2 regions of the Streptomyces marokkonensis genome follow, and region 1 is predicted to be linked to the other one. Evidence: predicted binding sites of a transcription regulator. Region 1 holds the regulator's gene; the other holds the start of a gene.
What was found. Region 1 encodes HrcA, which represses chaperone genes, less so after heat shock. Its sites were predicted from a motif close to TTNGCACTCNGNNNNNCNGAGTGCNAA; they were not measured.
Positions count from the first base shown of each region.

Region 2: groES (co-chaperone GroES) is a predicted target of HrcA. The motif match lies at 8,950-8,976, and genes of this name have one in related genera.

Region 1 is NZ_BAABCQ010000036.1:2,700-17,403, forward strand. It holds gene ABEA26_RS11880 (SpoIIE family protein phosphatase) at 1-882, shown strand, start outside; gene hemW (radical SAM family heme chaperone HemW) at 910-2,142, shown strand; gene ABEA26_RS11890 (DUF3097 domain-containing protein) at 2,281-3,102, opposite strand; gene ABEA26_RS11895 (MBL fold metallo-hydrolase) at 3,238-3,987, opposite strand; gene hrcA (heat-inducible transcriptional repressor HrcA) at 4,175-5,191, shown strand; gene dnaJ (molecular chaperone DnaJ) at 5,192-6,328, shown strand; gene ABEA26_RS11910 (nitronate monooxygenase) at 6,474-7,586, shown strand; gene ABEA26_RS11915 (16S rRNA (uracil(1498)-N(3))-methyltransferase) at 7,583-8,332, shown strand; gene ABEA26_RS11920 (hypothetical protein) at 8,340-8,726, opposite strand; gene ABEA26_RS11925 (hypothetical protein) at 8,798-9,334, shown strand; gene ABEA26_RS11930 (S41 family peptidase) at 9,474-12,671, shown strand; gene ABEA26_RS11935 (histidine triad nucleotide-binding protein) at 12,892-13,245, shown strand; gene ABEA26_RS11940 (ribonuclease Z) at 13,253-14,158, shown strand; gene ABEA26_RS11945 (adenosine deaminase) at 14,179-14,704, shown strand, end outside.
Region 2 is NZ_BAABCQ010000146.1:2,439-17,142, forward strand. It holds gene tsaD (tRNA (adenosine(37)-N6)-threonylcarbamoyltransferase complex transferase subunit TsaD) at 1-933, shown strand, start outside; gene ABEA26_RS27840 (hypothetical protein) at 930-1,223, shown strand; gene ABEA26_RS27845 (hypothetical protein) at 1,192-1,491, opposite strand; gene ABEA26_RS27850 (hypothetical protein) at 1,506-3,080, opposite strand; gene ABEA26_RS27855 (LacI family DNA-binding transcriptional regulator) at 3,458-4,510, shown strand; gene ABEA26_RS27860 (LCP family protein) at 4,695-5,777, shown strand; gene ABEA26_RS27865 (class I SAM-dependent methyltransferase) at 5,815-7,026, opposite strand; gene ABEA26_RS27870 (polysaccharide deacetylase family protein) at 7,117-8,058, shown strand; gene ABEA26_RS27875 (polysaccharide deacetylase family protein) at 8,100-8,837, shown strand; gene groES (co-chaperone GroES) at 9,123-9,431, shown strand; gene groL (chaperonin GroEL) at 9,595-11,220, shown strand; gene ABEA26_RS27890 (hypothetical protein) at 11,437-12,381, opposite strand; gene ABEA26_RS27895 (hypothetical protein) at 12,881-13,951, opposite strand; partial or broken gene ABEA26_RS27900 (transposase family protein) at 14,053-14,364, opposite strand; gene ABEA26_RS27905 (TetR/AcrR family transcriptional regulator) at 14,455-14,704, opposite strand, start outside.

The DNA.
Region 1 (14,704 bases):
GTCGGCTTCCCCGACGAGATCACCGGCCTCGTCGAGGATCTCAGCCGCCGGGTGGCACTCGCCATCGGCGCCGCCCGCCAGTACGCCCGGCAGGCCACCATCAGCGCCGTGCTCCAGCGCGGCCTGCTGCCCGGCGCCGTCGCCGAGATCCCCGGAGTATGCAGCGCCCTCGTCTACGAGCCGTGCGACAAGGGCGGTCCCAGCGGCGACTTCTACGACCTCTTCCCGGCCGGCGAGGGCCGCTGGTGCTTCGCCGTCGGCGACGTCCAGGGCAAGGGGCCGGAGGCCGCCGTCGTCATCGGCCTCGCCCGGCCCTGGCTGCGGCTGCTGGCCCGCGAGGAGTACGAGGTCCCCGACGTACTCGACCGCCTCAACCAGCTCCTCCTCGACGACGCCACGGAGGCCGCCGACGCCGCCGCCCGTGCCCTGGTCGCCACCGGCCCTCCGGTTGCCCCGGGCGACGGACCGCAGACCCGCTTCCTGTCCCTGCTCTACGGCGAACTGGTCCCGTTCGACGGCGGCGTCCGCTGCACCCTCGCCTCGGCCGGGCATCCGCTGCCGCTGCTCCTGGGCCCCGACGGCACGGTGCGCGCGGTAGCGCGGCCGCAGACCCTGCTCGGGGTCGTCGAGGACGCCACGTACACCAGCGAGACCTTCGAGCTGCGGTCCGGCGACACCCTGCTCTGCGTCACGGACGGGGTCACCGAGCGGCGCAGCGGCTCCCGGCAGTTCGACGACGGGGACGGCCTCGCCGCCGCCCTCGCCGGATGCGTGGGGCTGGACGCCGGGCTGGTCGCCGAGCGGATCAGGCGGCTGGTGCACGAGTTCGGCCCCCGGCCCCCGGAGGACGATCTGGCCCTGCTGGTGCTCCAGGCCGAGTAACCACGGCCGTACGGGACAATGGAACGCATGCCCTCCGCACTCCCCGACGGCGAACCCGTCCCCGCCGACGGCGCCCTCCCGGCGTCCGCGCTCGTCGGCGCCGCCGACCGCCCCCTCGGCTTCTACCTGCACGTGCCGTACTGCGCGACCCGCTGCGGCTACTGCGACTTCAACACCTACACCGCGACCGAGCTGCGCGGCACCGGCGGCGTCCTCGCCTCCCGCGACAACTACGCCGAGACGCTCACCGACGAGGTCCGCCTGGCCCGCAAGGTGCTCGGCGACGACCCCCGAGAGGTCCGCACGGTCTTCGTCGGCGGCGGTACGCCCACCCTGCTGGCCGCCGGCGACCTGGTGCGGATGCTGCACGCGATCCGCGACGAGTTCGGCCTCGCGGCGGACGCGGAGATCACGACGGAGGCCAACCCGGAGTCCGTCGACCCGGCCTACCTCGCCACTCTCCGCGAGGGCGGCTTCAACCGGATCTCCTTCGGCATGCAGAGTGCGAAGCAGCACGTCCTGAAGGTGCTGGACCGCACCCACACCCCGGGCCGCCCCGAGGCCTGCGTCACCGAGGCCCGCGAGGCCGGCTTCGACCACGTCAACCTCGACCTGATCTACGGCACCCCCGGCGAGAGCGACGACGACTGGCGTGCCTCCCTCGACGCGGCGCTCGGCGCCGGTCCCGACCACGTCTCCGCGTACGCCCTGATCGTCGAGGAGGGCACCCAGCTGGCCCGCCGCATCCGACGCGGCGAGGTCCCCATGACCGACGACGACGTCCACGCCGACCGCTACCTGATCACCGAGGAGACCCTCTCCGCGGCGGGCTTCGACTGGTACGAGGTGTCGAACTGGGCCACCTCCGACGCGGGCCGCTGCCTGCACAACGAGCTGTACTGGCGCGGCGCCGACTGGTGGGGCGCGGGGCCGGGAGCGCACTCCCACGTGGGCGGGGTGCGCTGGTGGAACGTGAAGCACCCCGGCGCCTACGCGGGAGCACTGGCGGCCGGTAAGTCGCCGGGGGCCGGACGCGAGCTCCTGACGGACGAGGACCGCCGCGTCGAGCGCATCCTGCTGGAGCTGCGCCTGAGGGAAGGCGTCCCGCTGTCGCTGCTGCGGGAGACGGGGCTCGCGGCGGCACGGCGGGCGTTGTCCGACGGGCTCCTCCAGGAGGGGCCGTACGAGGACGGGCACGCGGTGCTGACGCTGCGCGGGCGGCTGCTGGCGGACGCGGTGGTGCGGGACCTGGTGGACTGAGGGATCAACTGAGGGGTCGTCCTCGCTTCGGCGGGGAGCAGGGACTGCTCGGCAGTGTGGCCGAGCTGGCCGACGCACCATTTCCGCAGCGGCGGAGAGCAGTCCACCGGGCCCGGACTGTCGACGACCGGACGACACTCAAGGCACGGTCACGTGGTCGATGAGTCGTTCCACGCTGCCCAGCAGTTCCGGCTCCAGGTCCTTGTACGACCCCACCCGCGCCAGGATCGCCTGCCACACCGCCCCCGTGTTCTCCGGCGGCCACCCCAGCGCCCGGCACACCCCCGTCTTCCAGTCCTGCCCGCGCGGCACCCGGGGCCACTCGGCGATCCCCAGGGACGACGGCTTCACGGCCTCCCAGATGTCGATGTAGGGATGGCCCACGACCAGCGCGTGTTCGCCGGTCACCGCCTGGGCGATCCGCCACTCCTTGGAACCCGGCACCAGGTGGTCCACCAGGACCCCCAGCCGGGCGTCCGGCCCCGGCGCGAAGTCGTCCACGATCGACGGCAGGTCGTCGACACCGCCCAGGTACTCCACGACGACACCCTCGACCCGCAGGTCGTCGCCCCACACCTTCTCGACCAGCTCGGCGTCGTGTCGCCCCTCGACGTAGATGCGTCCGGCGCGGGCCACGCGCGCCCGTGCGCCGGGGACGGCGACCGAACCGGATGCCGTACGGGCGGGACGCACCGGACCGGACGAACGGGACGAACCGGACGGCGGCCGGATCAGAGTCACCACCCGCCCCTCCAGCAGGAAGCCGCGCGGCTCCATCGGGAACACCCGGCGCTTGCCGAAGCGGTCCTCCAGGGTCACCGTGCCGGCCTCGCAGCCGGTCACCGCGCCGCAGAAGCCGGTGCCGGGCTCCTCGACCACCAGGCCGGGATCGGCCGGGACCTCCGGTACCGGCTGCGGTTTCTTCCACGGAGGGGTCAGGTCGGCGGAGTACTGGCGCATTCTGATGACGATACGAGGAGCGGGCGCTCCGTGATCGACGCGACACGCCGAACCGGGTCCGCGTGACCAGCGCCTCACACGCCGAACCGGGTCCGCGTGACCAGCGCCTCACGCGCCGAACCGGGTCCGCAGTGATCAGCGCGACACACCGAACCGGGTGGCCAGCGCGTCCCGTTGGGCCCGGACGTAGGCCGCGTCCACCACCGCTCCGTGACCGGGGACGTACAGCGCGTCCTCACCGCCCAGGTCGAGCAGCCGGTCCAGGGCGGCGGGCCAGCGCGACGGTACGGCGTCGGAGCCCGCCTGGGGCTCGCCGGACTCCTCGACCAGGTCGCCGCAGAAGACGACCGCCGGGGCGCCCGGCACCAGCGCCACGAGGTCGTGGCCGGTGTGCCCGGGGCCCACGTCGGCGAGCAGGACCCGTCGGCCGCCGCCCAGGTCGAGCGTGCACTCGCCGTGGACCTCGTGGTCGACGCGGACGAGGGCGTTGGCCGCCTCCCGCGCCACCCGCGCGTCCAGGCCCTCCGCCACCGCCTCCGAGCGCAGCGCCTCCCGCCCCGGTCCGCCCGGCGCGAACACCGCGCCCACGCCCATCGCGCCGTACACCTCAGCCCCCTCCGGACCCGGACCCGCGAACGCCGCCGCCCCGAAGACGTGGTCGAAGTGCGGGTGGGTCAGCGCGAGATGTGTCACACGGTGACCGGCGAGCTCCCGCGCCCCCGCGTGCAACCGGGCGCCCTCACCGAGGCTCGACCCCGCGTCGACCATCAGCGCCGCGTCCGCGCCGACGACCAGCCCCGCCGTGCAGTCCCACACCGGCAGCCGGCGCCGCCCCACCCCGGCCGCCAGCCGCTCCCATCCCAGGTCTTCCCAAGTCACCGTCACGGCCACGACGCTAGCGGTACGGCACCTTGGCGCACGGCGGGCGTGCCCCCGGCCTTGCCGGGGGCGTACCCCGCGGCCGTACACTGGGCCGGGGAAGTCTGGCACTCGCGCACCGTGAGTGCCAGGGAAGACAGTGGGACCCCCGGCAGTACGCCGGCGGACGACGAGATCTTGGAGGTGTGCGCGAGTGCTCAGTGAACGCAGGCTCGAGGTGCTGCGCGCCATCGTCCAGGACTACGTCGGCACCGAGGAGCCGGTCGGCTCCAAGGCCCTCACCGAGCGGCACAACCTCGGCGTCTCCCCGGCCACCGTGCGCAACGACATGGCGGCCCTGGAGGACGAGGGGTTCATCGCCCAGCCGCACACCAGCGCCGGGCGCATCCCGACCGACAAGGGCTACCGGCTCTTCGTCGACAAGCTGGCCGGCGTCAAGCCGATGACCGGGCCCGAGCGGCGTGCCATCCAGAACTTCCTGGAGGGCGCCGTCGACCTCGACGACGTGGTGGCCCGCACGGTGCGGCTGCTCGCGCAGCTGACCCGGCAGGTCGCCGTCGTGCAGTATCCGTCGCTGACCCGCTCGACCGTGCGGCACGTGGAGTTGCTCTCCCTGGCGCCCGCGCGGCTGATGCTGGTGCTGATCACCGACACCGGCCGGGTCGAGCAGCGGATGGTCGACTGCCCGGCGCCGTTCGGCGAGTCGTCCCTGGCGGACCTGCGCGCGCGGCTCAACAGCCGGGTCGCCGGGCGCCGCTTCTCGGACGTGCCGAGCCTGGTGGAGGACCTGGCGGAGGCTTTCGAGGCCGAGGACCGGGGTACGGTCTCTACTGTGCTCTCCACTCTCCTGGAGACGCTGGTCGAGGAGAACGAGGAGCGGTTGATGATCGGCGGTACCGCCAATCTGACCCGCTTCGGGCACGACTTCCCCTTGGTGATCCGACCCGTCCTCGAGGCGCTGGAGGAGCAGGTCGTGCTCCTCAAGCTGCTCGGTGAGGCGAAGGATCCGGGCGTGACCGTCCGTATCGGTCATGAGAACGCCCACGAAGGACTCAACTCAACGTCCGTCGTGTCGGTGGGCTACGGTTCGGGCGGCGAGGCGGTTGCCAAGCTCGGCGTGGTCGGACCGACCCGCATGGATTACCCGGGAACGATGGGAGCGGTACGCGCAGTGGCACGGTACGTCGGACAGATCCTGGCGGAGTCGTAGGTGGCCACGGACTACTACGCCGTACTCGGCGTACGCCGCGACGCGTCCCAGGACGAGATCAAGAAGGCGTTTCGGAGGCTCGCCCGCGAGCTGCACCCGGACGTCAACCCCGATCCGAAGACCCAGGAGCGGTTCAAGGAGATCAACGCCGCCTACGAGGTGTTGTCGGACCCGCAGAAGAAGCAGGTCTACGACCTCGGCGGCGACCCACTCTCGCAGGCCGGCGGCGGTGGCGCGGGTGGCTTCGGCGCGGGTGGCTTCGGGAACTTCTCGGACATCATGGACGCGTTCTTCGGTACGGCGTCGCAGCGCGGGCCGCGCTCGCGCACCCGCCGCGGCCAGGACGCGATGATCCGCATCGAGGTCGAGCTGGACGAGGCGGCCTTCGGGACGACCAAGGACATCCAGGTCGACACCGCGGTCGTCTGCAACACCTGCAACGGCGAGGGCGCCGCTCCGGGCACCAGTGCCCAGACGTGCGACATGTGCCGCGGTCGCGGCGAGGTGTCACAGGTCACGCGGTCCTTCCTGGGCCAGGTCATGACCTCCCGCCCCTGCCCGCAGTGCCAGGGCTTCGGCACCGTGGTCCCGACCCCGTGCCCCGAGTGCGCGGGCGACGGCCGGGTCCGCTCGCGGCGCACCCTGACCGTGAAGATCCCGGCCGGCGTCGACAACGGCACCCGGATCCAGCTCGCGGGCGAGGGTGAGGTCGGCCCCGGCGGAGGCCCCGCCGGTGACCTGTACGTCGAGATCCACGAACTGCCCCACTCGACCTTCCAGCGCCGCGGCGACGACCTGCACTGCACGGTCACCATCCCGATGACGGCGGCGTCCCTGGGCACGAAGGTGCCGCTGGAGACGCTCGACGGCGTGGAGGAGATCGACATCCGCCCGGGCACCCAGTCCGGCCAGTCGGTCCCGCTGCACGGCCGCGGCGTCACCCACCTGCGTGGCGGCGGCCGGGGCGACCTCATCGTCCACGTCGAGGTCCTGACCCCGAGCAAGCTCGACCCCGAGCAGGAGCGCCTGCTCCGCGAGCTGGCCAAGCTGCGCGGCGAGGAGCGTCCGCAGGGGCAGTTCCAGCCCGGGCAGCAAGGGCTGTTCTCCCGGTTGAAGGACGCTTTCAACGGGCGCTGAAGCCCGGTACCGGAAAGCCCCTGGCGAGGCCCGCGCCAGGGGCTTTCCGGTGGGTACGGGACGGTTGCGCGACGGGGATGCTTCTGGCGTATGCCAACGGAAGCCCGGATTCGGACCCGTCCACAGGACGTGACACCATGCCGTCATGTCCTCCGCACTGACCGATCTCTTCCCCTACCCGATCGTGCAGGCGCCCATGGCGGGCGGCGTCTCCGTGCCGCGGCTCGCCGCCGCGGTCGGCGAGGCGGGCGGACTGGGATTCCTGGCCGCCGGGTACAAGACCGCGGACGGGATGTACCAGGAGATCAAGCAGCTGCGGGGACTCACCGCCCGCCCTTTCGGCGTCAACCTCTTCATGCCGCAGCCGGAGACGGCCGACCCCTCCGCCGTCGGCGTCTACGCCGACCAGCTGGCCGGTGAGGCCGCCTGGTACGAGACGGAACTCGGCGATCCCGAGTGCGGCCGGGACGACGGCTACGACACCAAGCTCGCGGTGCTGCTGGACAACCCGGTGCCGGTGGTGTCGTTCCACTTCGGCGTCCCGACCCGTGAGGTCGTCGACTCCCTGCACCGGGTCGGCACCTTCGCCGTGGTCGCCGCGACCACCGTGGAAGAGGCCCGGGCCGTGGAGCTGTCCGGTGCCGACGCGGTGATCGCGCAGGGCGCCGAGGCCGGCGGACACCAGGGCACCCACCGGGACAACCCGGAGACGGGCGGCGCCGGCACCGGGCTGCTGTCGCTGGTCGCCCAGGTCCGGGAGGCGGTGAACCTGCCGGTCATCGCCGCCGGCGGCATCATGCGCGGGGGTCAGATCGCCGCGGTCCTCGCGGCCGGTGCGAGCGCCGCCCAGCTCGGCACCGCCTTCCTCGCCACCTCCGAGTCCGGCGCGCACGCCCTGCACAAGCAGGCGCTGACCAACCCTCTGTTCGTCCGCACCGAACTGACCCGTGCCTTCTCCGGCCGCCCCGCCCGCGGCCTGGTCAACCGCTTCCTGCGCGAGCACGGCCCCTACGCCCCCGCCGCCTACCCGGAGGTCCACCACCTCACCGCCCCGCTGCGCAAGGCTGCGGCGAAGGCGGGGGACGCGCAGGGCATGGCGCTCTGGGCGGGACAGGGTCACCGGATGGCCCGGGAACTCCCCGCCGGCCGGCTGGTGGAGGTGCTGGCGGCCGAACTCGCCGCCGCAGGGACCGTGTTGTCGGGGTTTTCGGGTTTGTCGGGGTTTTCGGGTTTCGCGACGGGAGGTGCGGGCCGATGACGGCGCCGGTGTTCGTGGTCGACTCCCTCCGGCCGGGGGACCTGCCCGGCGGCGAGTACGTCCTGGACGGCCCCGAGGGACGGCACGCCGTCTCCGTGAAGCGGTTGCGCGCCGGCGAGGACGTCGTCCTCACCGACGGACGCGGACGCTGGGCCGAGGGTGTCGTGAAGGCCGCCGAGGGCAAGGACCGTCTCGTCGTCACCGTCGTGGACGGCGTGCGCGAGGAGCCCGAGGAACGGCCCCGCATCACCGTCGTCCAGGCCCTGCCCAAGGGTGACCGCGGTGAGCTGGCCGTGGAGACGATGACCGAGGTCGGTGTCGACGCCATCGTGCCGTGGGCGGCGTCCCGTTGCATCACCCAGTGGAAGGGCGACCGCGGCCTCAAGGCGCTCGGCAAGTGGCGGGCGACGGCCCGAGAGGCCGGCAAGCAGTCCCGCCGGGTCCGCTTCCCCGACGTCGCGGACGCGGCGACGAGCAAGCAGGTTGCCTCACTTCTGGCCGACGCCGACTTCGCCGCCGTACTCCACGAGAGCGGTGACGAGCCACTGGCCGCCACCGGACTCCCCACCGCCGGTGGCATCGTGCTGGTCGTCGGCCCCGAAGGCGGGGTGTCCCCCGAGGAGTTGGCTCTCTTCGCCGAGGCCGGCGCGAAGCCCTACCGTCTGGGACCCAGCGTCCTGCGCACCTCCACGGCCGGTACCGCGGCGACAGCGGTACTCCTGGCCCGCACCGGCCGCTGGTCCTGAGGCGGCGTCAGGCCGGCGCGCCGTCGAGCGCCGAGGCGACCGCCGGGAACAGGCCCCAGCCGTCCAGTTCCACCGGCCCGCCCCCGGCCCCGGGCAGCAGCCCGCGCCGTCCGGCCTCGTCCGTCAACTGCCGTACGACGGCGGGTTCGCGCAGGTTGAGCAGGTTGCCGCGGCCGTCCGCCACGCAGCCCTCGTACCAGTAGCCGCCCTCGGGGGTGTACCGGCCCGACTCAGGGCCGCCCGCGAGAAAGACGAACCGGATGCGGAGTCCGTCGCGGTAGAGGGTCAGCGCGTCCCGCCAGACACCGTCACGGCCCCGTTTCTGCCGGTGGCTCCAGAGGTACGTCGTCCGCTCGTCGACGACGAGCCTGCGCTGCCTGCGGTCGTTGCCCATCCGCCCACGGTAGTGAGGAGTGGCCGTATGCGCTCTACCGCGAGCTCCGGACCGGTGGCAGGCTGCCGTCCATGGGGGCATTGAGGCGGATTTGGCGTGTGGCTCCGGTTGTCGTCGGCTCGGTGGTCGCCGTCGGCGGTGTCGTCGCGTGCGACCCGGGCGGACTCAGCTCCGCCTCGGTGGCGTTCACGACCGACCAGACCGTGACCCGCGAACTGGAGCGGCAGAAGGCGGACGTCCGGTGGCTCACCTGCACCGCCTCCCTCGGCGGCGACGGCGACGGCGACGGCGGCGGCGGTGCCACCGCCCGGGCCGGCGAGGACACGGTCGCCGCCGTCGACTGCGAGGGGGAGACCGACGACGGGAAGGACGTCACCGTCGACGGTGAGGTGACCCGGGTCGTCAACGGCGCCTGCGTGCGTGGCGATCTCACCGCGAAAGTGGACGGCGAGGAGTGGTTCCGCGTCAAGGGGCTGGGCAACTGCGACTCCACGAGCGCCCCGCCCGCGGACCGGCCCTCCCAGCAGCAGCCGGGACCCACGGTGACCGTCACCCGCACCATCTGGTGCCCGGACGACCCGCACTGCCGACCGGTCGAGGGCAAATAGCCCGGTGGCCCGGTGGCCCGGTGGCTCATTGGCCCCGATGGCCTCGATGGCCCCGATGGCCTCGATGGCCCGGCGGTCCGGTGGCCGGATGTGATCCAAACCTCTGTCGGCGGGTCCCGCCCCTGCATAGGGTGAGGGGGTGACACAGCCCGCAGCGCCTGCCTACCTCCGCTTTCCGCACCCGCACGGCGAGTTGGTCGCCTTCACCGCCGAGGACGACGTGTGGCTCGCCCCGCTCGACGGCGGCCGGGCCTGGCGGGTCAGCGCCGACAACGTGCCGGTCAACCACCCCCGCGTCTCGCCCGACGGCACCACGGTCGCCTGGACCTCCACCCGTGACGGCGCCCCCGAGGTGCACATCGCCTCCGCCGACGGCGGCCCCGCCAAGCGCCTCACCCACTGGGGCAGCCTGAAGACCCAGGTACGCGGCTGGACCTCACAGGGCCAGGTCCTCGCCCTCAGCAGTCACGGACAGCCCAGCCTGCGCCGCAGCTGGGCCCGTGCCGTCCCGCTCGACGGCGGACCGGCCACCACCCTGCCGTACGGGCCCGTCGGCGACGTCGCGTACGGGCCGCGCACCGTGCTGCTGTCCGCGCCGATGGGCCGCGAGGCCGCCTGGTGGAAGCGCTACCGGGGCGGCACGGCGGGCAAGCTGTGGATCGACGCCGAGGACGACGGCGAGTTCGTACGGCTGCACAGCGACCTCGACGGCAACATCGAGTACCCCTGCTGGGTCGGTGACCGCATCGCGTTCCTCTCCGACCACGAGGGCACCGGCGCCCTGTACTCCTCCCTCGCCGACGGCTCCGACCTGCGCCGGCACACGCCACTCGACGGTTTCTACGCCCGGCACGCCGCCACCGACGGCACCCGCGTCGTCTACTCCAGCGCCGGTGAGCTGTGGACGCTGGACGACCTGGAGGCGGCCGAGCCGCGCAGGCTCGACATCCGCGTCGGCGGCACGCGCGTGGACCTCCAGACGTACCCGGTGAACGCCGCCCGCTGGTTCGGCTCCGCGTCCCCCGACCACACCGCGCGCGGCAGCGCCGTCGCCGTACGCGGCGGCGTGCACTGGATCACCCACCGCTCGGGACCGGCCCGCGCGCTGGCCGCACAGCCCGGCGTCCGCACCCGGCTGCCGCGCACCTTCCGCGCCGACGGCGAGGAGTGGGTGGTGTGGGTGACGGACGCCGAGGGCGACGACGCCCTGGAGTTCGCGCCCGCCACCGGACTCGCGCCCGGCGCCACCGCGCGCCGCCTCGCCGCCGGACAGCTCGGCCGCGTGCTGGGCCTCGCCATGGCGCCGGACGGCAGCCGCGCCGCCGTCGCCTCGCACGACGGCCGCGTCCTGCTCGTCGAGCGGGAGACCGGTGAGGTCCGCGAGGTCGACCGCAGCGAGGACGGCGACGCCTCGGGACTGGCCTTCTCACCCGACTCCGCCTGGCTCGCCTGGTCCCACCCCGGCCCGAGCCCGCTGCGCCAGCTGAGGCTCGCCAACACCACCGACCTGTCGGTGAGCGAGGCGACCCCGCTGCGTTTCAAGGACTACTCCCCGGCCTTCACCCTGGACGGCAAGCACCTCGCCTTCCTCTCCACCCGCTCCTTCGACCCGGTCTACGACGAGCACGTCTTCGACCTGGCCTTCGTCGAGGGCGCCCGCCCGTACCTGATCACGCTGGCCGCGACCACCCCGTCGCCCTTCGGCCCGCAGCGCCACGGCCGCCCCTTCGAGACCCCGGACCGGGACGAGACCCCCGACAGCGAGGGCACCCCGACCACCCGGATCGACATCGAGGGCCTCGCCGACCGCATCGTGCCCTTCCCGGTCGAGGCCGCCCGCTACTCCCGGCTGCGCGCCGCCAAGGACGGTGTCCTGTGGCTGCGCCACCCGGTCACCGGTGTCCTCGGCGCCTCCCGCGCCACCCCGGACGCCCCCGACCCGCACACCGAGCTGGAGCGCTACGACCTCGCCCAGCAGCGCGTCGAGCACCTCGCCGCCGACGCCGACCACTTCGAGGTCAGCGGCGACGGCAAGCGGGTGCTGCTGTGGGCCGACGGACGCCTCAAGGTCGTCCCCAGCGACCGGCGGGCCTCGGGCGACGAGGAGAGCGACACCAACATCACCGTCGACCTCAGCCGCGTGCGGCAGACCGTCGACCCGGTCGCCGAGTGGCGGCAGATGTACGACGAGACCGGCCGCGTCATGCGGGACAACTTCTGGCGGCCCGACATGAACGGCGTCGACTGGGACGCCGTCCTCGACCGCTACCGGCCCGTCCTCGACCGCCTCGCCACCCACGACGACCTGGTCGACCTCCTGTGGGAGGTGCACGGCGAACTGGGCACCTCGCACGCCTACGTCACCCCGCGCGGCGGCCACGGCTCCGGCGCCCGGCAGGGCCTGCTCGGCGCCGACCTCTCCCGTCACGAGGACGGCGCCTGGCGCATCGACCGCGTCCTGCCCTCGGAGACCTCCGACCCCGACGCCCGTTCCCCGCTCGCCGCCCCCGGCGTCGCCGTGCGCGCCGGGGACGCGATCGTGGCCGTCGCCGGACAGCCCGTGGACCCGGTCACCGGACCCGGCCCGCTGCTGGTCGGCACCGCGGGCAAGCCGGTGGAGCTGACCATCTCCCCGTCCGGGGGTGGCGAGCCCCGGCACGCCGTCGTCGTCCCCCTCGCCGACGAGGAGCCCCTGCGCTACCACGCCTGGGTCGCCGACCGCCGCGCCTACGTCCACGAGAAGTCCGGTGGCCGGCTCGGCTACCTGCACGTGCCCGACATGGTCGGCGCCGGCTGGGCCCAGCTCCACCGGGACCTGCGCGTCGAGGTGACCCGGGAGGGCCTGGTCGTCGACGTCCGCGAGAACCGCGGCGGCCACACCTCCCAGCTGGTCGTCGAGAAGCTGGCCCGGCGCATCGTCGGCTGGGACCTGCCGCGCGGCATGCGGCCCGCCAGTTACCCGCTGGACGCCCCCCGGGGACCGGTCGTCGCCGTCGCCAACGAGTTCTCCGGCTCCGACGGCGACATCGTCAACGCCGCGATCAAGGCGCTCGGCATCGGCCCGGTCGTCGGCACCCGCACCTGGGGCGGCGTCATCGGCATCGACAGCCGCTACCGGCTGGTCGACGGCACGCTGATCACCCAGCCCAAGTACGCCTTCTGGCTGGAGGGCTACGGCTGGGGCGTGGAGAACCACGGCGTCGACCCCGACGTCGAGGTCCCCCAGCGTCCCCAGGACCACGCGGCGGGCCGGGACCCCCAGCTGGACGAGGCGATCAGCCTGGCCCTGACGGCGCTGGAGGAAACCCCGGCGAAGACGCCGCCGAGCATGCCGTAGCCGTAGCCGTAGCCGTGGCCGTGGCCCTGACCGCCAGAGCCTGCCGTAACCGGAGGCCGCCCGCGCCCGCCGTAGCCGCAACGGCGGGCGCGACGGCCCACGGCCCGAGCGCCCACGGCCCGAGCGCCCACGGCCCGAGCGCCCACGGACCGACGGCCCGACCGCCGACGGCCCGGCGGATACGATGCCGTAAGAAGATCACCGGCGTGAGGAGAACCCCATGGCAGGGGAACCACAGGACGACTGCCTGTTCTGCAAGATCGTCGCAGGCCAGATCCCCGCGACGATCGTCCGCGAGACCGAGACGACCGTCGCCTTCCGGGACATAAACCCCCAGGCGCCCACCCACGTCCTGGTGATCCCCAAGGCGCATTACCAGGACGCCGCCGCCCTCGCCGCCGGCGCCCCGGAACTCGCCGCGGACGTCCTGCGCGAGACCCGGGCGGTCGCGGACCAGGAGAAGCTGGACAGCTACCGCACGATCTTCAACACCGGCACCGGCGCGGGCCAGACCGTCTGGCACACCCACGCCCACGTCCTCGGCGGCCGCGGCCTCGAATGGCCCCCCGGATAGGCATCCCGTGTCCGTACGCGAACTGGTGGTCCTCGGCACCGCCAGCCAGGTCCCGACCCGGCACCGCAACCACAACGGCTACCTGCTGCGCTGGGACGGCGAGGGCATCCTGTTCGACCCCGGCGAGGGCACACAGCGGCAGATGCTGCGCGCCGGGGTCGCCGCCCACGACCTGAACCGGATCTGCGTCACGCACTTCCACGGCGACCACAGCCTGGGCCTCGCGGGCGTCATCCAGCGGATCAACCTCGACCGGGTCCCGCACGAGGTCACCGCCCACTACCCGCTCTCCGGCCGGCGCTTCTTCGACCGCCTGCGGTACGCCACCGCCTACCGCGAGACGGTCGTCCTCACCGAGGCCCCGGTCGCCACCGACGGCGTCCTCGCGGTCACCTCCGCCTACACCCTCGATGCCCACCGGCTCTCCCACCCCGTCGAGTCCTACGGCTACCGCCTCACCGAGCCCGACGGCCGCCGCATGCTGCCCGAACGCCTCGCCGCGCACGGCATCAAGGGCCCCGACGTGGGCCGCATCCAGCGCGAGGGCTCGCTGAACGGGGTCCCGCTCGACGACGTCAGCGAGATCCGCCGCGGTCAGCGGTTCGCGTTCGTCATGGACACCCGGCTGTGCGACGGCGTGCACGCGCTGGCCGAGGGCTGCGACCTGCTGGTCATCGAGTCCACGTTCCTCGACGAGGACGAGGCGCTCGCCACCGACCACGGGCACCTCACCGCCGGCCAGGCCGCGCGGGCCGCCCGGGACGCGGGCGTACGGCACCTGGTGCTGACCCACTTCAGTCAGCGCTACTCGGACCCCGGGGAGTTCGAGCGGCAGGCCCGGGCCGCCGGCTACGACGGTGAGCTGACCGTCGCCCACGACCTACTGAGAGTCCCGGTTCCGAAACGCCGGTAAAACGGTCGTACGATTCTCTGATGCCTCTGCCCAAAGCTGAACTGCACCTCCACATCGAAGGCACCCTGGAGCCGGAGCTGGCCTTCGAGCTGGCCGCCCGCAACGGCGTGTCCCTCCCGTACGCGGACACGGACGCGCTGCGCGAGGCGTACCGGTTCGAGGACCTCCAGTCCTTCCTGAACCTGTACTACGAGCTCATGGCCGTCCTGCGCACCGAGCGGGACTTCGAGGACCTGGCGAACGCCTACCTCACCCGTGCCGCCGCCCAGGGCGTGCGGCACGCGGAGATCTTCTTCGACCCGCAGGCACACCTCGCCCGGGGCGTGGAGATGGACACGGTGGTGGAGGGCCTGTGGCGGGCGCTGAGCACCAGCCGCGACAACCACGGCGTCTCCACCCGCCTGATCATGTGCTTCCTGCGCGACGAGTCCGCCGAGTCGGCGCTGACGACCCTCGACGCGGCAAAGCCCCACCTCGACCGCATCACCGGCGTCGGCCTGGACTCGGCCGAGGTCGGCCACCCGCCGGTGAAGTTCCGCGAGGTGT
Region 2 (14,704 bases), on a different contig from region 1:
CGCGCCCTGAAGGAGGCGGGGGTGAGCGCGCGCGACCTCGACGGCATCGCCGTCACCGCGGGCCCGGGCCTCGCCGGAGCTCTGCTGGTCGGCGTCTCGGCCGCGAAGGCGTACGCCTACGCCCTCGGCAAGCCCCTGTACGGCGTCAACCACCTCGCCTCGCACATCTGCGTCGACCAGCTGGAGCACGGCCCGCTGCCCGAGCCGACGATGGCGCTGCTGGTCTCCGGCGGCCACTCGTCCCTCCTGCTCTCCTCGGACATCACCTCCGACGTCCGCCCGATGGGCGCCACCATCGACGACGCGGCCGGCGAGGCCTTCGACAAAATCGCCCGTGTGCTGAACCTGGGCTTCCCCGGCGGCCCCGTCATCGACCGGTACGCGCGCGAGGGCGACCCGAACGCGATCGCGTTCCCGCGGGGGCTCACCGGCCCGCGCGACGCGGCGTACGACTTCTCCTTCTCCGGGCTGAAGACGGCCGTGGCCCGCTGGATCGAGGCGAAGCGGGCGGCGGGGGAGGAGGTGCCGGTGCGCGACGTGTCGGCCTCCTTCCAGGAAGCGGTCGTGGACGTGCTGACCCGCAAGGCGGTACGGGCCTGCAAGGACCAGGGTGTGGACCACCTGATGATCGGCGGCGGCGTGGCCGCCAACTCCCGCCTGCGGGTCCTCGCCCAGGAGCGCTGCGAGGCGGCCGGTATCCGGCTGCGCGTGCCACGGCCGGGGCTGTGCACGGACAACGGGGCGATGGTGGCAGCGCTCGGCGCGGAAATGGTCGCCCGCGGGCGGTCCGCCTCCGACTGGGACCTTTCGGCGGACTCGTCGCTCCCGGTGACGGAACCGCACGTGCCGGGCCACGGCCACACGCACGCGCACCCTCACACACATGCTCACGACCACGTCCACGAGGTCGGCAAGGAGAACCTGTACTCGTGACCGTCGCGCTGATGTGGGAGGTGCGGGCCGTGCCCGGCCGGGGCGAGGAACTGCTGGCCTGGGCACGGGCCCAGCCGCTCGGCGGCACCCACACCCCGCTGCGCCGCGAGACCCTCCGTGCCCCGCAGGACCGCGTCCTCGTCATCACCTGGTGGGACGCCCCCTACGACGCCGACCTGCCGGAGCTGCCCGAGCCGGACGGGGACCTGATCACGCGGGCGGCGCACCGCTGGCGGTTCGAGTCGGTGGACGGGGCGCTCACAGGCCCAGGTGGGCCGTCAGCGCCGTGACCAGCGCCAGTACCCCGCTGCCGGCTGCCGCGCTCTCACGGATCGCGGCGAGCCAGTCCTGCACCCGGCCACGGTCCACGGGACGGTTCTCGGCCGTCGCGAGCGCGATCTCGTCACGAACCCGCTCCGCCTCCTCCGCCTGACCGGGCTGCTCGGCCCGCACCCGTTGCACCAGCTCGTCGAGGTTTCCGATGAACAGATTCTGGTTGTTGTCGCCGATGCTGGTCTGACCACTGGTGACCGGACCATGGAAGTTGTACGTGCTCATGCGTGCTGCCTTCCTCACTTGGCCGAGCTGCCCGACGGCGCCGACGAGGCCGGGCTGTGGACGTTGGTGGAGCCGGAGCCGGAGCCGGAGCCGGAGCCGGAGGCCGGTCCGGGGCCCCGGACCGGACCGAAGCCCGGGTGGTGGCCGGACACGATGTTGATCCCACGGTCGCCGAAGTTGTTCTGGCCGCTGATCGGGCCACTGAAGTTGTAGGTCTGGTTGGTGATGGCCTTGTGGGCCTGGCGCAGGTCGGACGTGTCGATGTGGTGCTCCGTGAGAAACCGCTCGGTGGCATGCAGAAGGGCCTGCTGGATTCGCTGGATGGCGTCCCTGGCGTCCATGCGCTGGGTGTAGTCCCACTCCCGTTCGAGGGACGCTGCCGTGGCGCGGAGGGTGCCGTAGGCGCCGTAGTCGAAGTCGCTGCGGGGGCGGGAGATCCGGTAGCGGCGCCACAGCAGCCTCGCGGCGTCGGCGAGGCGTCGCAGCGGGCGGTGGAGCATCCGGCGGGCGGAGCCGAAGAGGTCGCTCCGGAATTGTCTGCGGGAGACCCTCAGCACCTGCACGGCGTGCGGACCCAGGTCGAGAGGCCGGACGGTCCTCTCGGCCAGCTCGGACAGTACGGGCGGCAGGTAATAGGCGGACACCTCCCAGGAGAGGCGGGCGCGGACCAGCCGGGCGCGGACGTGCATGGTGACGACGTACGAGCCGCGGGTGCCGACGAGTTCGAAGGTCAGGTAGGTACGCATCACGTCGCCGGTCTCGGTCACACCGGCCTCGACCAGCGCCGGGTCGATACGGTTGACCGGCCGTCTCAGCCGGTCCGGCAGCAGTTCCGCGTCGAGATCCCGCGCATGGTGCCCCTGTATGTAAAGGCGGTTGTGCGCGCGGAGCTCTTCGATTCCTGCGATGTCGGCCACGTGCTCGGCCACGTAGCCGTGCAGTTCCTGGGCGGTGAACTCCTCGACCGTGAGCTTCTCACCGGTGTCGTCCTTGGCGGGGCGGCCGACGTCGATGCCGGCCCAGACGTTCTCCAGCACGTAGACGCCGCTGCCGAGGAAGGGCTGGTCGCCCTCCGGCCCCTGGGCGGAGTAGACGATGACGTTGGCGTCGTCGAGGGCGTCCAGTTCCTGTTCGAGCCGGGCGTCGGCCGCGGGGGCACTGTCGCGCGGTGGGGTCGCGCCCCACTGGACGCGCTGGGCGAGCCCCCACATGCCCCAGACCCACGCGACCACGACGAGTGTGCCCGCGACGAGTGCGCCGAGCAGGAAGGTCACGCCTCTGCCCAGGCGGGCGCCGTCTTCCGCGAGGAACGCCATGACGCACTCGACCAGGCCTGCGACGAGCGGGGCCAGACAAAGTACGAGCATCATGTCGCGCAGCAGGAAGAGCCGCCCGGCACGGCGGGCGTGCCGGGCCACCGCGACGAGGTCGATCCCCTGTGGCTGGCCGTGCGCCCGGAACCGCTCCGTCACGAACAGCCTGTACACGTCCACGGCGAAGGGCATGAACCGGTACACATGCCCCACCAGCATCCGCGTCACCGCGTCCGCGGCGTACTGCGGCAAGGCGTACTTCCCCCGTTGCTCCATCAGTCCCCCTACCTCCTGGTGAGCGGTCCCAAGATAGGGGGGGCTTGCCCGGCCTGTCGCCGGGACGAACGCCTCGGAGTCGAGGAAGTTCAATCCGCCGTGCGAGAGTTCGGCCCACCGCGAGAACCTCGGACCCGCGGTGGGCCGCCGGGATCCGCCCCCGCGTCCGCGCCGGTCCCGCGAGGGTCGGCCGGGCCGTGTGGCGTACGTCGGAGCTGAAGGCGGTCAGGCGCGGTTCGAGGGCGCCCGGCTCGACCACCGCATGCCCGAACGCACACTTCGCTGACGAATGATTCGAGAGAAAGGGCGAATGTTCCGAGAGTCCGCGGCTTGCCGAAGACTTCGTCGAGAGGGCCCGCAGGGATACCATCGCCGTCATGACATCCCCGCAGCCCGCTGAAACCCGGACGCAAAGGCGGTCTGCGCAGACCGCGACTCTTGCCGAGATCGCGCGTGAGGCCGGTGTGTCGGCGCCGACTGTTTCGAAGGTCCTCAATGGCCGCGCCGACGTCGCCCCCGCGACCCGGGCGCGCGTGGAGGAGCTGCTGCGCGACCACGGCTACCGCCGCCGACGGGCCGAGGCGACCCGCTCACCCCTGATCGACCTGGTCTTCCACGAGCTGGAGAGCGCCTGGGCGATGGAGGTCATCCGGGGCGTGGAGAACGTGGCGCGGGACGCCGGGCTCAGCGTCGTCCTCTCCGAGAGCGCGGGGCGCCTCACGCCCGGGCGGACCTGGGCCGACCAGGTCGCCGCCCGCCGCCCGCACGGCGTGATCCTCGTCCTGTCCGGCCTCGACGAGTCCCAGCGGGCCCTGCTCACCAGCCGCTCCATCCCGTTCGTGGTGATGGACCCGGCCGGCGACCCGGGCGTCGACGTGCCGTCCATCGGCGCCACCAACTGGCAGGGTGGGCTCGCCGCCACCCGGCACCTGGTCGACCTCGGGCACACCCGCATCGGCGCGATCAGCGGACCCACCCGGATGATGTGCAGCCGCGCCCGGATCGACGGCTACCGGGCCGCCCTGGAGACGGCGGGGCTGCCCGTCGATCCGGACCTGGTCATGACCGGCGACTTCCACCACGAGGCCGGCTACCGGCAGGGTCTGGAACTGCTGCGTCGCCCCGACCGGCCGACCGCCGTCTTCGCCGGCAACGACCTGCAGGCGCTCGGGCTGTACGAGGCGGCCCGCGAGCTGGGGCTTCGCATCCCGCAGGACCTGAGCGTGGTCGGGTTCGACGACCTGCCGGTGGCCCGCTGGGTGGGGCCGCCGCTGACGACCGTACGGCAGCCGCTCATGGAGATGGCCGAGGCGGCGGCCCGGCTGGTCCTGGACCTCGGGCGAGACGACGGCTCCACGACGGCGACCCGGGTGGAGCTGGCCACCAGCCTGGAAGCGCGGAGCAGTACGGGGGCGCCTGCGGTGGCCTGACCGAATTCGGCGCCCTCCCTCGCCGCAATTTTCGAACGCCCGGTCGCTCTCACCCGAAGTCTGAGAATTTCCGCAGAATGACGACCCGGGTATGTCCGCTCCCAATAATTCGGACTTATGTTCCTCCTGATGGGGCATTCGGGTGGGGACGCGAACGGGACCGGCACGGGCGGGGGGGGGACGCATGGCTGCGCGGGACGCGCGGGGTGGGCCGGGGGAGCCGGACGGATCGGGGGAGCAGAGCCGCCCGGGTTGGCTGGGCGGGCGCTCGAAAGGGCTGAAGGCGGCCGGCCTCGTCCTGTCCGGCGCCCTGCTGCTCGGGGCCGCCGCGGCGGGCTGGGCCTACTGGCACCTGAACGACAACATCACAAGCGTCGACATCAACGGCGCGCTCGGCGACGACCGCCCCGCGCGGCCGGTCACCGTCCCCTCCGCCTCTCCCGACGCGGCCCCGGCGCCCACTGGCGCCCTGAACATCCTGGTCCTCGGCTCGGACTCGCGCAGCGGCGAGGAGAACCAGGAACTCGGCGGCGGCGACAGCGAGGGCGCCCGCTCCGACACGGCGATGGTCGTCCACCTCGACGCGGGCCGGACCGCGGCCACCGTGGTCAGCATCCCGCGCGACACGCTCATCGCCCGCCCGTCCTGCCCGCTGCCGTCCGGCGGCGAGAGCCGGGAGGCGAGCGGCGCGATGTTCAACTCCGCCTACGCCCTGGGCGGGCCGGTCTGCGCCGTCAAGACCGTCGAGTCGGTCACCGGCGTCCGCATGGACCACTACATCGAGATCGACTTCTCCGGCTTCGCCAAGTTGGTCGACGCGCTCGGCGGCGTGACCGTCACCACGGACGCGGACATCGACGACGACAAGAGCCACCTGTACCTGGACGCCGGCACCCACCACCTCGACGGCACCGAGGCCCTCGGCCTGGCCCGCACCCGGTACGGACTCGAGGGCGGCAGCGACCTCGCCCGCATAGAGCTCCAGCACAAACTGGTCAAGGCGCTGCTGGAGCAGATCTCCGCCACCGACCTGCTCACCGACCCCCCGCGGCTGTACCAGGTCGCCGACGCGGTCACCGGCAGCCTCACCACCGACACCGGCCTGGACTCGCTGGGCGAGCTGATGAGCCTCGGCCGCAGCCTCGGGAGCCTGCCGGCGGACGACGTACGCACGGTGACGATGCCCGTCGTACCGGCGCCCTGGAACGCCAACTGGGTGGTGGCCAAGGAGCCGGACGCCGGTGACCTGTGGGAATCGCTGCGCTGAGGCCGAGTCCGACACGCCACGCTTGGTCGGAGCTCGGTCAAACCTTGCCCACCGGGTGCCCGATCAGCATGGTCGGCGCCCCGGCGACCCGGGTCATGAAGACCGTCGCCGCGTTCGGCCCCTGGGGCTTGACCTTCCGCCGCAGTTCCTCCGGCTCGACGGCCGAGCCCCGCTTCTTCACGGTCAGGTTGCCGACCCGGCGCTCCCGCAGCAGTGCCTTCAGCTTCTTGACGTTGAAGGGCATCCGGTCGGTGATCTCGTACGCCGTGGCGTGGGGCGTCGGCAGCAGCTCGTCCGCGGTGACGTACGCGATGGTGGCGTCGAGCAGCCCTCCGCCGACCTGTTCGGCGACCTCGGCGACGAGATGGGCGCGGATGACGGCGCCGTCCGGCTCGTACAGGTAGCGGCCGGGTGTACGGACCTCCGGGTCGGGCAGGCCGGTGCCGAGCAGGGTGCGGGGACCCGGCAGCAAGGTGGCCCGTACCGCCCCCGCACGTACCGCCCCCGCACGTACCGCCCCCGGCGTGCCGCCGAACCACAGCACCGCCTCCTTCACGTCCCCGCCGTCGGAGATCCACTCGGCCTCGGCGTCCGCCGGCACCGCCTCGTGCGGAATGCCGGGCGCGACCTTGAGCGCGGCGGCGCGGGGAGCCCTACGGGCCGCCTCGACGGCCCAGGACAGCGGCGGCGAGTACGCCTCCGGGTCGAAGATCCGGCCACGCCCGCCCCGTCGCGCGGGATCGACGAACACGGCGTCGTACCCACCGGTGTCCACCTCCGTGACATCCGCCTCGCGCACCTCGATCAGCTCACCCAGCCCCAGCGCCTCGGTGTTGGCACGGGCCGCGGCGGCCGTCGCCGGGTCCCGGTCCACGGCCAGTACCCGGATCCCGGCCCGGGCCAGCGCGATCGCGTCGCCGCCGATACCGCAGCACAGGTCGGCGACGGAGGTCACGCCCAGGGCGGCGAATCGCTCGGCCCGGTACGCGGCCACGCTCGCCCGCGTCGACTGCTCGACCCCGTTGGGCGTGAAGAACATCCGCCCGGCGTCCCGCTCACCGAACTTCGCCACCGCCCGCTGCCGCAGCCGAGCCTGCCCGAGCGCCGCCGACACCAGCTCGGCGGGATGCGTGCGCCGCAGCCGGGTCGCGACCGCGAGCTCCCGCGCCGGGTCGGTGTCGCGGACCTCGTCGAGGAGGGCGCGGCCTTCGGAGGTGAGCAGGGCGAGGAGGGCGTCGAGGTCGTTCACCGGGACATTGTGGGCCAGTCGGTGGATCGTGTGCCTCCCGCGCGGTGTCGGGCGCGGCCCGACGGCCGGGGACTGCGAGGATCCGGCACCATGCGAGCAGTCGTACAAAATGACAAGAGTCGGGTATCCAGGGTGTTTCGGGCGCCCTCTCCAAGGCTCCGGGCGCGCGGCGGTGTCGCCGTGCTCGCCGTCGCCGCCCTCGCCTCCGGCTGTGCGCAGGACTCCTCCGGCGGGCGGGGCGCCGCCGGCCCGCAGCCCCTGCAGGCGCCCCCGGCCCGCGCCCTCGACGCCTACGCGTCCGAGCTGCGCGCGGCCCACACCGCCCGGGTCGCCGCCGCCAAGCGCTGGAACCTGGAGAAGGTCCCGCTGACGGCCCCGCCGCCCCCGGCGAAGAAGCCGGAGATCGAGGCGCGCGAGGGCTTCGAGGTGGACGGCCAGAAGAACCTCCCGCCGGTCTTCACCTCGGTCCCCACCAAGGAGAAGATCGTCTTCCTCACCATCGACGACGGCGCCGAGAAGGACCCGGCGTTCCTGCGGATGATGAGCGAGCTGCAGGTCCCGTACACCGCCTTCCTCAGCGACTACCTGGTGAAGGAGGACTACGGCTACTTCAAGAAGATGCAGGACCGCGGCGTCACCCTCGCCAACCACACCCTGAACCACCCCTACCTGCCCGGTCTGTCCTACGCCGAGCAGAAGCGCGAGATCTGCGGCATGCAGGACGTGATCGAGAGGCGCTACGGCGAGCGCCCGACCCTCTTCCGCCCGCCCTACGGCAACTACAACCGCGACACCCTGCGGGCGGCCAGGTCCTGCGGCATCGAGTACGCCCCGATCTGGAACGAGGAGGTCTTCGCCGACCACTGGGACTACCGCGAGTGGGACCGCGAGATCCACCCCGGCGACATCGTCCTCACCCACTTCCGGGGCGAGGACGACTGGGGCGGCACCATGCGCGACATGGTCCGCGAGTTCCTCGACAAGGTCACCGCGGAGGGGTACGCGGTGGCCCGGCTGGAGGACTACCTGTGAGGTACGGGCGGTTCCGGCCGACCGGGGCCGCCCCGACGGCCATGTCCGCCGTGACCGCCCTGGCCGTCCTGGCCGCCGTACTGCTCACCGGCTGCGGCGCCCGGTCCGCCGGCCCCGCCGAACCCCCTCCGGTGGCGCAACAGGCCAGGGCGGGCGGTCAGGGCGGCAACCAGGGCAACGGGCGGGGGCAGGACCTGCCGCCCGTCGTGGACCACGTCCGCACCACCGATCCGGTCGTCTTCCTCACCTTCGACGACAGCGCCGAGCGGGACCCGCGCTTCGCCGCACTGATCCGCGAACGGCGGCTCCCGGTCACCTTGTTCCTCACCGACACCGTCGCCGGACCGGTGTACGGCCACCTCGCCCGGCTGCGCTCGGTCGGCGCGAGCCTGCAGAACCACACCCTCGACCACCGCTCCCTGCGCGGCCTGCCCTACGCCGGCCAGCGCGCCGAGATCTGCGGCCAGCAGGCCAAGCTCAAGTCCCGCTTCGGCGTTCGCCCCCACCTCTTCCGCCCGCCCCACGGCACGTACGACACCACGACCCTGCGCGCCGCCGCCGACTGCGGCATCACGGCGGTCGTCCTGTGGCGGGCGGCCCTGGATCCCGCCGGTGACCTCGCCTACACCCGCGGCGACCACGACCTCCGCCCCGGCGACATCGTGTCCGTCGCCCCGGACCACCCGACGGGCGTGGGCCTGAGCGCCCGCACGGAACGTCTGCTGGACGAGATCGAGGACCAGGGGCTGAGGGTGGGCCGCCTGGAGGACTACCTGTAGGCCGGTCGCTCTCGGCTCGGCGGACTCCTCCGGCTCAGCCCCGGCAGGCCCCTCCGGGGGAGTCCGAGGACGCGGCCGTACAGGCCGATTTCCCCCCGACGCGCCGCCGGCATTGGCACTCCGCTTGACCGAGTGCTAATCGCGGTCATAGTCTCGGCTCTGGCACTCCCCACCGGAGAGTGCCAACTACGCGACGGGCAGGTCCGGCACCCGCGACGACGGATCGACCTGGTCGCCACCTCAGACAGTTAACCCCGTGAGATCTCCGAAGGGGGAGGTCGGATCGTGACGACCACCAGCTCCAAGGTTGCCATCAAGCCGCTCGAGGACCGCATTGTGGTCCAGCCGCTCGACGCCGAGCAGACCACGGCTTCGGGCCTGGTCATTCCGGACACCGCGAAGGAGAAGCCCCAGGAGGGCGTCGTCCTGGCCGTGGGCCCGGGCCGCTTCGAGGACGGTAACCGTCTTCCGCTCGACGTCACCGTCGGCGACGTCGTGCTCTACAGCAAGTACGGCGGCACCGAGGTGAAGTACAACGGCGAGGAGTACCTCGTCCTCTCGGCCCGCGACGTGCTCGCGATCGTCGAGAAGTAAGTCGAGCAGTAAGCGCCGGGAGGCGGGTCGAGCAGTAGTCGGCCCACCTCGACGCACCTAGCTCAGCCGCTGCGCCCCTGGCACCCGCGACCTAAACAAGCCGGGCGCGAGGGGCGCAGTCAGTTTTCACTTAGATCAGATTTCCGAGAGGGCTCACGCTCCCATGGCGAAGATCCTGAAGTTCGACGAGGACGCCCGTCGCGCCCTCGAGCGCGGCGTCAACAAGCTCGCCGACACGGTGAAGGTGACGATCGGCCCCAAGGGCCGCAACGTCGTCATCGACAAGAAGTTCGGCGCCCCGACCATCACCAACGACGGTGTCACGATCGCCCGCGAGGTCGAGATCGAGGACCCGTACGAGAACCTCGGTGCCCAGCTGGTGAAGGAGGTGGCGACCAAGACCAACGACATCGCGGGTGACGGCACCACCACCGCCACCGTCCTGGCCCAGGCGCTGGTCCGCGAGGGCCTGCGGAACGTCGCCGCCGGTGCCTCCCCGGCGCTGCTGAAGAAGGGCATCGACGCGGCCGTCGCCGCGGTGTCCGAGGACCTCCTCGCCACCGCGCGCCCGATCGAGGAGAAGTCCGACATCGCCGCCGTGGCCGCGCTGTCCGCCCAGGACCAGCAGGTCGGCGAGCTCATCGCCGAGGCGATGGACAAGGTCGGCAAGGACGGTGTCATCACCGTCGAGGAGTCCAACACCTTCGGCCTGGAGCTGGACTTCACCGAGGGCATGGCCTTCGACAAGGGCTACCTGTCGCCGTACTTCGTGACGGACCAGGAGCGCATGGAGGCGGTCCTCGAGGACCCGTACATCCTCATCAACCAGGGCAAGATCTCCTCCATCGCGGACATGCTGCCGCTGCTGGAGAAGGTCATCCAGGCCAACGCCTCGAAGCCGCTGCTGATCATCGCCGAGGACCTCGAGGGCGAGGCGCTCTCCACCCTCGTCGTGAACAAGATCCGCGGCACGTTCAACGCGGTGGCCGTCAAGGCCCCCGGCTTCGGCGACCGCCGCAAGGCGATGCTGCAGGACATGGCCGTGCTCACCGGCGCCACGGTCATCTCCGAGGAGGTCGGCCTCAAGCTCGACCAGGTCGGCCTGGAGGTGCTCGGCACCGCCCGTCGCATCACCGTCACCAAGGACGACACCACGATCGTCGACGGTGCCGGCAAGCGCGACGAGGTCCAGGGCCGCATCGCCCAGATCAAGGCCGAGATCGAGAACACGGACTCCGACTGGGACCGCGAGAAGCTCCAGGAGCGCCTCGCGAAGCTGGCCGGCGGCGTGTGCGTGATCAAGGTCGGCGCCGCCACCGAGGTGGAGCTGAAGGAGCGCAAGCACCGTCTGGAGGACGCCATCTCCGCGACCCGCGCCGCGGTCGAGGAGGGCATCGTCTCCGGTGGTGGCTCCGCGCTGGTCCACGCCGTCAAGGTCCTCGAGGGCAACCTCGGCAAGACCGGCGACGAGGCCACGGGTGTCGCGGTCGTCCGCCGCGCCGCCGTCGAGCCGCTGCGCTGGATCGCCGAGAACGCCGGCCTGGAGGGTTACGTCATCACCTCCAAGGTCGCCGAGCTCGACAAGGGCCAGGGCTTCAACGCCGCCACCGGCGAGTACGGCGACCTGGTCAAGGCCGGCGTCATCGACCCGGTGAAGGTCACCCGCTCCGCCCTGGAGAACGCCGCCTCCATCGCCTCCCTCCTCCTGACGACCGAGACCCTGGTCGTCGAGAAGAAGGAAGAGGAAGAGCCGGCCGCCGCGGGCCACGGCCACGGCCACTCCCACTGAGCGCAGCGCTGAGCTGAGCCGAATCGAGCTGAGCTGAGCTGAACGGTGCCCAGTGCCCCTTCGGGGTGCTGGGCACCGTGCGTTATGGGCCGGCATCTGTGGAGGTCGGCCCGCAGCCTGTCGGGGTGGTCGGGCCGACCGCCGTCGGCCGCCCCCGGCGACGCGGCGGTGGCACAGCGGCGGCACGTCACCGAGGAACCCGTCACCGAGGCGCCGTCACAGCAGGCCGCTCAACGGCAGTACCCGCTCGGCGAGCCGCCCCCGCAGCCTCCCCCCGGCGGTGTCGGACTCCTCCGTGAGCCAGCCGGCGGCGACCAGCAGCGCGGTGTGCTCGGCGACTTCCTCGGGCCGCACGGCGCAGAACGAGGCGACCACGTCCAGTGCGAGGCCGGCGTCCTCGCCGGTGCTTCCGAGACGCCCGTCGGGACGGCTGTGGGCGGCGGTGTACACGGCGAGGAGCCGTGTGGCGGCCCCCGCCTTCTTCTTCCGCAGCTTCCGGTCGCCCACCACCTTCTGCGCCCACCCCGAGAGCCGCGCACGGGTGACCTTGCCGAAGCAGAACAGGCGGGGCTCGACGGGCAACAGCGTGGGGACGGTGACCTGGGTGGGCTCCTCGGGCCGGGAAGTCAGCGCGTCGTCGGCGGAGACGTCCTCCGGCAGCCGCAGCCAGCCGACGTCGACCAGCTGCTGGAGCACCCGCTCGGCATCGCCCTGCAGCCAGCCGAGGAGGTCCTGCCCGGTGACGTTCCCCGTGCCGGCGCGCGCGGCCCGCAGGGTGAGCATGAGCACCGCGAGCCGCGCCTCCGCGTCGGGGAGCGGGGCATGGACCCGGACGTGCTCGAGTACGGTACGGCCGTGGACGGCCTGGGCCCGGGTCAGCAACCGCTCGACGGCCGGCCCGTCTCCGTCCGCCGTGACGCCGAGGCGGTTGGCGTTCATCTCGCGTGTGGTCCGCGCCGCCGTCTCCGCCCGCTCCGCCTCCTCGCGCAGGGACGCGTCGTCGGTGACGGCGGCCCACGCGGTGAAGGCGCGGGCCTTGCGGTCGTGGAGTTCGGCGAGGACGGCGAGGTCGGGTTCGGGGCGCCGCTGGTAGGCGCGGAACGCGTCCCCGAGTTCGATCAGCTCCATCCGCAGCACGTCGGGCTGGAGGTCGTCCGGCACGATCCGCTGCGCGATCTTTCCCCAACGCCCCGCACCCAGGTGCCCGGCAGGGACACCGCCGGGCCGGGGACGCGGGGCGGGCCGGGCGCGCGGGACGGAGGCAGCCCCGGGACCGACGCCACCGGGACCGACGCCACGGGGACCGGCGGCACCGGTGCGGGCCGAGACCGGGGCTGCCGACGGCGACGCGCAGCCACCGCCGGGAGCGTCGGAGAACATCACCGTCCCCCCGCCGGTCACTGCCCCCTGGCCTTTCTTTTCCCTGTCCGAACGCCCCTTGTCGGTGCCGTCGACGAACAGTTCGCTTCGATCACCAGTGCCCGCGTTCACGCGATGCCGCCCTCTCACTCACCGAACCTGCGCCCCTCCCGCCTGCTGCGGGCGCAGCCACCTGACGCTACGTCGCCCGGGCACGAGGCCGGCCACGTACTTGGGTGGATCACACGTTCGGGTGATGGTCCACTCCCGCGTAAGTCGACCGTTCACGGAGAACACGGTGTCAGCTTGTGTGCAGGGCCAGATTGAGTACGACATAGCTGTGGTGCTCGCGTCCGTGCGGTGAGCGGACGGTTGACACGAGGACCTCGGCAGTGATCCGGCGGTTCGCGTAGGCACTCAGCAGGCTGGTGACCTCGTGATCCACGCGGGCAGTGATGACGCCCCGGTCGGCCGTCTCGATCTCCACCGTTCCCCGCAGCACGCTGCCGCCGACGAGCCTGCCCGCCGACCGTTCCGAGTGCTCCTCGGGCTGCGCGGCGCGCAGCGCGTCCCGGCACCGCTGGGCGTTTTGTGAGCCGAGGCGGGAGGTACGCACACCGTTGTACGGCGAACTCCGGGTCAGACTGACATCGGTCCCCGAGTCAGCGAGTACCTCTGTCAGGTCGGCAAGACGGTTGAAGACCCGCCCGCCCAGGGGCAGCGCTGTTTCGATCACCGCGTCGATGGCTCCCGGGCCTGCCTCCGCCCGGTCAGTGATGTCGAGGACAGTCCCCATCGCACGGTCCAGCAACGACTCCGTCGAGGCCACCCCCGGTAGTGGTGGCTCGTCCTCGTCTGTCGGTGCCTCCTCCAGGACCATGCCGTACGACGAGGGAAAGGTCGCTGCGGCGTAGAGTCGCGTTGCCTTTCGGACGGCTTGCGGCAACGGTCCGTAGTCGTGTGTGGGGCGACTCTCATCGAGGGCGTGGGCGACGGTGGTGACTGCCTCCTGGAAGGAGGTCGGCCACTGTCCGAGCACGGACGACTCCATGCGATGTTCCCGGACGGGCGTCCCTTCGAGAGCCAACCGGAGCGATCGCCGAGCCGTACCGGCTTCGGTGCTGCTGGTGGTGCATCCCACGGTCTTCAATAGCTTGCGCTGTTGTGCCGCAGCGAATTCATCTGCTGACCGCACCGGATGACGACCGTCTGCTTTGACACGGTTGGCCTGCATCCAGGCCCTCAGGGCCTCCCGGAAGTTCTCCGTCTCGGGAAGGCAAAGGACATATGCGTCCACTCGCATGCCGTGGCGCGTGCACCGGTCCTTGGTGCCCAGATTGTCAAGGTAGTCAATCGTGTCGGCGTCCGCCATCGCCCGGGCGTATGCGTCTGGAGGTATGAGGTAGGTGACGTCGACGTCCTCGGGATTCGCTTTGCCACTGAGCCTTTTCCAACCTCATGCTGACGCGTGAGGAGGACGAGTACGGCCTGGACGATCGCGGTGATGCGGTTGGTGCTGCAGCGGAGCTTCCGTAGGAGTCGCCAGCTCTTCAGGACCGCCATGGCCTGCTCGACCAGGCAGCGGATCTTGGCGTGACTGCTGTTGTGCCGGTGCTTCCACCGCTTGAGCCGGCGGCCTCGGAACGGAACGCGGACGGGGTGGCCGGCTCCCTGGTACGCCTTGTCCGCCCAGCACTTCGGCTCGGCCGCGGCGCGCGCGTCGATGATCCCATGGGCCTGTGCGGCGGTCAGGTCGTGAACAGACCCGGGCAGGGCGCCGGAGGATCGTCGGGTGGCGGGGCAGCGCCAGTTCTGGCCGGGCGGGAGGACCTGGCTGTTCAGCCGGGCTCTCTCCTGCGGCTTCAGCGAGTATCTTCAGCGCACCAGGAGATCGATGGCGACCGACAGTCGTTCGAGGTAGAACTCCCGCGATGCGGCCTGATGTTTGAGACCGATCGATGCGCTGATCATCGTCTGTGCGACAAGAGGGGCCGCGTCTCGTTCTGACTCGACGGCGATCGCTTCTGTGATCAGTTCCTCGAAACGTCGCGGCGTGGTCTCGGCGATCTCTCCGAGGAGGTCGGGGTTGTCCTCGATGACCGCCGCGACGTCGCGCGTCAGCGGG